Regions from separate parts of the Staphylococcus sp. Z5-21 genome, predicted to be linked through region 1. Evidence: riboswitches for the same ligand, from Rfam matches in the RefSeq annotation. Region 1 holds a riboswitch; the other holds the start of a gene.

Region 1 (3,627 bases):
TCGATTGAAGTGCTTAATTTGAATTCTGCCTTTGTTTCAGAAAATGCTTGTGCAATTTTTTGTGCGCGTTCACTTTTACTTCCATCTAGTTCTCCAAAAAAGAGTTTATCAAAAGGGCTTGTTTGTATGATTTCTCCCATACTATCTAATGTTGTTTCTATCACACAATAGCCACCCATAACTTTGTCTCTACCAAAGATAGATTGTAATTGTGGAATATGTGCGACACCGTTTAATAATGGAATGATGGCAGTATGACCATCGACAAATGGCTTCAAATCTGTCATGGCTTGCTCTAAATGATAGGATTTAGAAGAAAGTAAAATAACATCGAAAGGCGCTACGCGATCGTCTTTTGTAATGAGTTGAGGATTGAAATGATAATCTCCCTGCTCACTGTGGATGGCTAATCCATTTCTTTCTAAAAATGACTTGCGTTTGGGTCTTACTAAGAATGTCACGTTCTGTCCGCTTTCGGCTAATCTGCCTCCAAAATAGCCTCCGATACCGCCAGCACCTAATACTAATATACGCATTGAATACAACTCCTTATACGCTATGTGTGTTGATTTGTTAATTGATGTATATATACCACATTTGAGGGGCATATACGCATATGAAAATAATTTTCAAATAATTCAATAGATGTAGTTGGGACAATATATTTTATTTTTAAATATATGTTTGAAATCAATAAAGGTTGTGCAATGTAATAAGTGTTCACTAATTACAAACATGGAGGGGTTCCAATGTCGTTTAAAAATGATCATAAGTATCAGTGGAAAGATATACAAGGGAGAGATTTTCTACTACCGTTTATTTATTTGATAGGTAATTTTTGTTTATCTATAGTCATCTTAACAATCATGATCGGAATCAATGAAACGCAAGGGAAAAATAACGCTAACTTTAATGCTAACTTTTCAGGTACGCCAGGCATATTAATGGAAATGATTGCCTTTATAATTATATTCGCGTTATGGATTTTATTCCATAGACATTCATTTAGACAATCGTGGAAACAGGGGCTACAAAATATTAAGCAACACTGGAAACTCATTGTCATTACATTTATCGTTATTATAGTGTTTAAAGAAATTTATCCATATTTAGTAAATGCATTCGCACCAGAACATTGGAAATTTGAAGAAACACAAAATGACAAAATGGTGGAGGAAATGTTTGCTACGCCTGTATCAACCATATTAGCTTTTTTCTCAATTGTAATTATTGCACCAATGACAGAAGAATTTTTATTTAGACATTTAATTATTGGCGAATTAGGAAAGAAATTAAATTTCTATGTTATGTCTGTTATTTCAATTATTGTGTTTGCATCTTTACATGTAACAGAAGCTAAATCTCCATTAGAAATTGTGATGTATCTTGCCATAGCAGTTGGTATTGTATATGTATATATGAAATCGCAGCGTAGTTTAGCTGTAGCCATTGCGTTACATGCTTTGAATAATTTATTAGCGTATATTTTCATGATTATCATGTAATTTACATAATTCTTAGTGATATACCTGTCTTCTTTGTGAAGGACAGGTATATTTTATCGTGTTAGTGTTTAGAATTTTCTAAAAACTCATTGACTAATCTTGAGCATAATGCTAGGATTAAACCACTAAACATACATATGATTGACTCTTATCAAGAGTGGTGGAGGGATGTGCCCGATGAAACCCAGCAACCGTCGATTTTTCGAAATGGTGCTAAGTCACAAAAAGTTATTTAACTTTTGGAGATGAGAGAAAGTGCAAACTTTCTCTTGATTTATTAAGAGAAAGTTTTTTTATACATATAAGTACGTTGAAACAAATTTTTAAGGAGTGAAAGTATTATGAGAAAATGGTTTATTTTAGGTTCATTGTTTGTGTTAACGATTATACTAGCAGCATGTGGTAAATCGAATGGTGAAAAAGAGGATAAGGAAATTACGATTGCTGCTTCGCCAGCCCCCCATGGCGTCGTACTTGAACATGCAAAAGAAGAAATGAAAAAGAAAGGCTATGATTTAAAAATAAAAACAGTTAATGATTATAAGGTTCCTAATAAATTATTAGATAAAGGAGATGTTGATGCGAATGCATTTCAACATACACCGTATCTTAAAGCAGAAAAGAAAGACCATAATTATAAAATAGAAGAAGCCGGGAAAGTGTTCACGACACCGATGGGCGTTTATAGTAAAAAATATAAAGACATTAAAGATATCCCTAAAGGTTCTACCATTTATGTATCAAACAATCCTGCTGAAGAAGGTCGTTTCTTGTCATTCTTTGTTGATAAAGGCTTAATCAAAATTAAAAAAGGTGTCAGTATTGAAGATGCTAAGTTTGATGACATTGTAGAAAATAAAAAAGATTTGAAATTTAATAACAAGCAAGGTGCGGAATTCTTACCTAAAACTTATAATAGTAAAGAAGGCGCAGCAGTGATAATGAATTCTAATTATGCGATTGATAATGGTCTAACACCACATAAAGATGCAATTGCTATAGAAGGAAAATCATCACCATTTGCGAATATTGTTGCCGTACAAGAAGGACATAAAAACGATAAAAAATTCAAAGAACTTATGAAAGTTTTACAATCTAAAGAGATGAAGAAATTTATAACTGATAAATATGGACAAGATGTTATTCCGTATGAAAAATAAATAATCATGTAATATATAGATTGAAGAGGAAGGTGATTCGATTATGTCTAAGCTAGGTATTATTGGTTTAGGAAAAGTGGGTACGCAAGTACTTACAGATGTACAGCAACTGAATTTGTTTTCAGAGATTATTTTAATTGATGATAGAGCGGACGTGGCAAGTGGTGAAGCACTTGACCATAGTCACTCGCAAGGACTGATAAATACTGCACATATCAAGATTCGTAGCGGTGTCTATCAAGACTTAACGGATGCAGACTTTATCGTCATAGCTGCGAGTGAAGCAACCGATAAAAATAATGGTGACCGTACTTTATTAGCGCAAGGAAATCACGACATCATTAAGGGCATAATGTCCCAAATAGCTGAAGTGACGCAAGAGGCGGTTGTGATTCTGATATCTAATCCTGTAGATTCTATGGTTTACTTTGCAAATCAAATAGATTACCCAGCCCATAAAATTATTGGTACGGGTACGGCTCTAGAGACATCAAGATTTAAAACAATTATAGCCGATCATTATCAAATTGATCCAAATAATGTGGAAGCTTTTGTCATTGGGGAACATGGTCAACATGCAATCCCCGTGTGGAGTAAAGTGCATATTCATGGTATGGAACTATCGGAATTTGAGGCATTAAGTGATCGTCCAGCAATTGATAAGTCACACATCTCGTCCATTATCAACGAAGTGTCGATGGATGTTTTTTATCAAAAAGGGTGGACCAACGCAGCGATATCAAAAGTGACATCATTTTTGATACAGTCCATTGCATTGGATCAGAGAACAATTACACCATTGACTTCCCTGAGTGCAGAATATGGCTTAGAAGATGGTGCATTTAGTTTACCAACATTAATAGATAAAAAGGGTATTGTTCAAAGATTTGCGATAACATTAGACAAAGAAGAAGAACGCCAACTTAAAGAAGCATATGAATATATTAGACAAACGATTCATA
Region 2 (3,627 bases), 270 kb from region 1:
GTATCTTATCAAACGTTTGCAGTCCCATAAATGCAATTAATGAAATCATACTAATATATGTAGTCGTTATATATAGTATACGTTCTTTAGATGTTCTTTCTTTTAATAATTGGCCAACAACGAAACTCGTAATGAGCACGAGGACCATGATACTTAATACAAATATATTACCCAGTAAAGTTGTTAATACAACCGTTACGACAGCTGTCAATCCGAATGATTCAATTGATTTATGCCATAAGATAATGCCCGGAATTGTCGCAAACGCGCTCAATACAAGACCAAGCGGTGGTAATATATGCAAAGCCAAAGCGACTACGATTAGCGTTAGAATACTAAGCACAGTTGCTTTAGGATATATTTTAGAAAACAAATTCGCCACTCCCATACTATTTTTGACTATACCCTTTATTTTAACCTCTTTAAAACTTTTATACAATTATTGGCAACCCATTTTATATAGAAGTTCTATTCAGAAAATACACCTTCACTATAATCCTTAGAAATCATTGTTATATATCAATCGCTTCTTCACTAACAACAACTTATTTATATTTCACACAAAAATAGGATGTAACCAACTTGTTTCTCACCTCTATTTAGTAGTAAGAAGACAACCGGCACATCCCAAAAATTAAATCTATTTAGTTAGTTCATTTACGTTTGATTTTATAGACTTTTAAAAAGTGATATAGATTCGGCGCCCAATCATTGAAGTTAAGTAAAAATCCATCATGTCCTACATTGTCAGGAACGAAAAAGTGTTTATGAAATTTAAAGCGCTCGCCGACTGCTCGAACAAGGTCATCAGGATAAAGTAAGTCATCGGTAAAGCCCATTGTCATAACCTTCGTATCTAAATTACGGAATACTTCATCCACATCATCACGTCCTCTATCGACATCATGACTATCCAAGACATCCAGCAGTGTTAAATAACATGCATAATCAAAATGATTCATAAACTTATCACCTTGATGTTTTTGATAGGCGACAACTTGATCTGGTGAAAAGCGTTTATCATAACTTTTAGATGATCGATAAGTTAAGAAACCCAATTGTCTAGCGATACTCATACCATTTTTAGGATCTAAATGAATGGCTTGCCTCGCTATCTCGTTAAACGCTCGACTGTAGGATGATGTTTTATCCGTTGCAGCAAGTATAACGGCTTTATCGACATTAAATTTGCGATTATATAATAATTCAATCGCTTGCATGCCTCCTAAAGAACCACCAATGAGAATATTAATGTGTTCAAATCCTAACGTTTCTATGCCTATTTCAATTGCACGTACAATGTCTCTTAACGTGAGCGTTTGAGGGAAATCAGCATCTGTTAATGCCGAACTTGAACCATACGGACTACCAATTACATTAAAAGTTAAAAACTGATAATCATTGATAGGCATATAGCCCCCATCAATGATACCTCTCCACCATCCTGGTTGATCATTTGTCCCATATGTTAAATGGTTACCTGTCAAAGCGTGACAGACAACAACTAAAGGTTGTCCTTTCAACCCCACATGTTCATAGCGTAGTTTCAAATTAGATATGAGTTCTCCAGATTCCGTTGTAAAAGGCCCTAATTCTAAAGTATCTACCGTATAATTCGTCATGATTTCCCTCCTACTTAATAAAAAACTTCTCACTCATATAAAATAAGTAAGAAGTTATAATTACTTATCATTCGAGTGTATCGTTGGTTTTAGCACCGTACTACACAGCCGGTTGCTGAAGCATCACTAGGCCAAGTCCCTCAGCTTCTCGAAATAAGATTTGATTTTAATTGTATAAAACGAAAGTATGACAGACTAAAAATCGGAAATATCATAATTTTCTAATTATTCTAATTCTAACGGATATCCTGTGTTTCATCAATGATATTCTTTAAAAAAACCATCTCAACAATGCCATAATAATAATCCCACTTAGAATCGTTATCGTTAAACTCCTTGAAACGATGGCAATTACAATCGTAGGTATCATCGTTATCAAAAATGCCATATTGATTGTGTATCCAATTACACCATCTTGTTGGACCAAGACACCATCAATAATCAACGCTGTAAACAATGTAATTGGGATAAAGGAGAGCCATTTGACTACACGTTCAGATAAATGAACTTTAGAAATCATCACAAACGGTATAATTCGAGTCAACCACGTCACAATTCCGCATAAAATAATAATCGTTAACATATGTATCGTTGTCGTCATCGTTCCATCACCACCCCAAGTGCTGCCGTTATTGTAGAAGCTAAAATAATTGCTAAATATAATGGCATAAATAAACTTAATCCCAACATCATCACAATGACACAAATAATCAGAACTAAGTAAATCTTAACTTTTGAGCGCCTGATTGATTCAAATTGGGAGACGGCAAGAAAAATAAACATAGCCGTTATTGCAAAGTCTAAGCCTAATGCGTCTGGGTCATGGATGTACTTACCAAATAAAGCACCAATAATACATGCAATCGTCCAAAAAACATAAGCTGTTATATTCAAACCGTGTAGCCATCGATCATTAATTTTTTCGCCTTTTAGATGTGGTGTCACTGCAACCCCAAATGTTTCATCTGTTACCAGTGTTGCCAACCCAATTCTATTTAGTAAACTATAATCCTTATAGCTTGGCGCGAGTGTCATACTTAATAAGAACATCCTAGAATTGACGATGAACGCAGTTAATACAATTGCGGATATAGGTGTACCTGCAATAACAAGCGCGCAAATTATAAATTGTGCTGCGCCTGCGTATACAAGCAAACACAGTAAAATAATTTCCAACAAGCTAAATCCTGAAGCAACTGCAACAATTCCAAAAGATAAACCCACGCCTGCGTATCCTAACAAGGTAGGAATACACGCTTTGACACCTTGTTTAAATGTTACATGCGCTTCATTTTCCATACACACCCACCCTCTCATGGCACTTCAAAAATAATATATCAATTCTAATACAACTCATTCTAAATGCGCAATATCTTTAGACATCCGTTTGTGTGAGGTTAGACTAACGATTGTCTTAAAAAGCTTAAACACACGTTGTTTATATTTCTCTGAATTTTTAGAAATAATTAAGACATACCTCTAAAATATAGCTGAATTCCGCCTAATCATATTTGCTATTTTATACTTTTTACACCTCCCCTACCCTTTCGATAGTGCACAAAAAACGCATAGGACCTATTGTCGCTACGCGTTTTTAGCATTACTTTCAGTTTTTTATTTAGTCGGACGGATGACTGTTTTACCACCCATAAATGGAACTAACACTTCTGGAATTGTAACTGAGCCATCTTCATTTTGATAGTTCTCAACGATAGCTGCAAAGGTACGACCTACAGCTAACCCGCTACCATTTAAAGTATGCGCTAATTCTGGTTTCGCATTTTTATCGCGTTTGAAGCGAATGTTTGAACGACGTGCTTGGAAATCTGTAATATTTGAACAAGAGCTGATTTCTTTATAATCATTATAGCTTGGTAACCAAACTTCTAAATCATATGTTTTACTTGAACCAAAACCAATATCTCCTGTACACAAGATAACACGGCGATATGGTAAACCAAGTTCTTCTAAAATCGCTTCTGCATGATGAGTCATGTCTTCAAGT

The links. A riboswitch is a leader RNA that binds a small molecule or an ion and turns the genes downstream of it on or off. The one in region 1 is predicted to bind S-adenosylmethionine.
Region 2: it holds a riboswitch for S-adenosylmethionine, as region 1 does, so the genes downstream of both, metX (homoserine O-acetyltransferase MetX) here and M1D64_RS01260 (MetQ/NlpA family ABC transporter substrate-binding protein) in region 1, are expected to answer to the same signal.

Annotation. Positions count from the first base shown of each region.
Region 1 covers NZ_CP096462.1:279,710-283,336, forward strand. The annotation lists gene panE (2-dehydropantoate 2-reductase) at 1-536, opposite strand, end outside; gene M1D64_RS01255 (CPBP family intramembrane glutamic endopeptidase) at 750-1,505, shown strand; SAM riboswitch class I at 1,651-1,757, shown strand; gene M1D64_RS01260 (MetQ/NlpA family ABC transporter substrate-binding protein) at 1,847-2,665, shown strand; gene M1D64_RS01265 (L-lactate dehydrogenase) at 2,709-3,627, shown strand, end outside.
Region 2 covers NZ_CP096462.1:13,845-17,471, reverse strand. The annotation lists gene M1D64_RS00065 (DUF2232 domain-containing protein) at 1-388, opposite strand, end outside; gene metX (homoserine O-acetyltransferase MetX) at 654-1,622, opposite strand; SAM riboswitch class I at 1,684-1,782, opposite strand; gene M1D64_RS00055 (AzlD domain-containing protein) at 1,894-2,223, opposite strand; gene M1D64_RS00050 (AzlC family ABC transporter permease) at 2,220-2,921, opposite strand; gene serS (serine--tRNA ligase) at 3,237-3,627, opposite strand, start outside.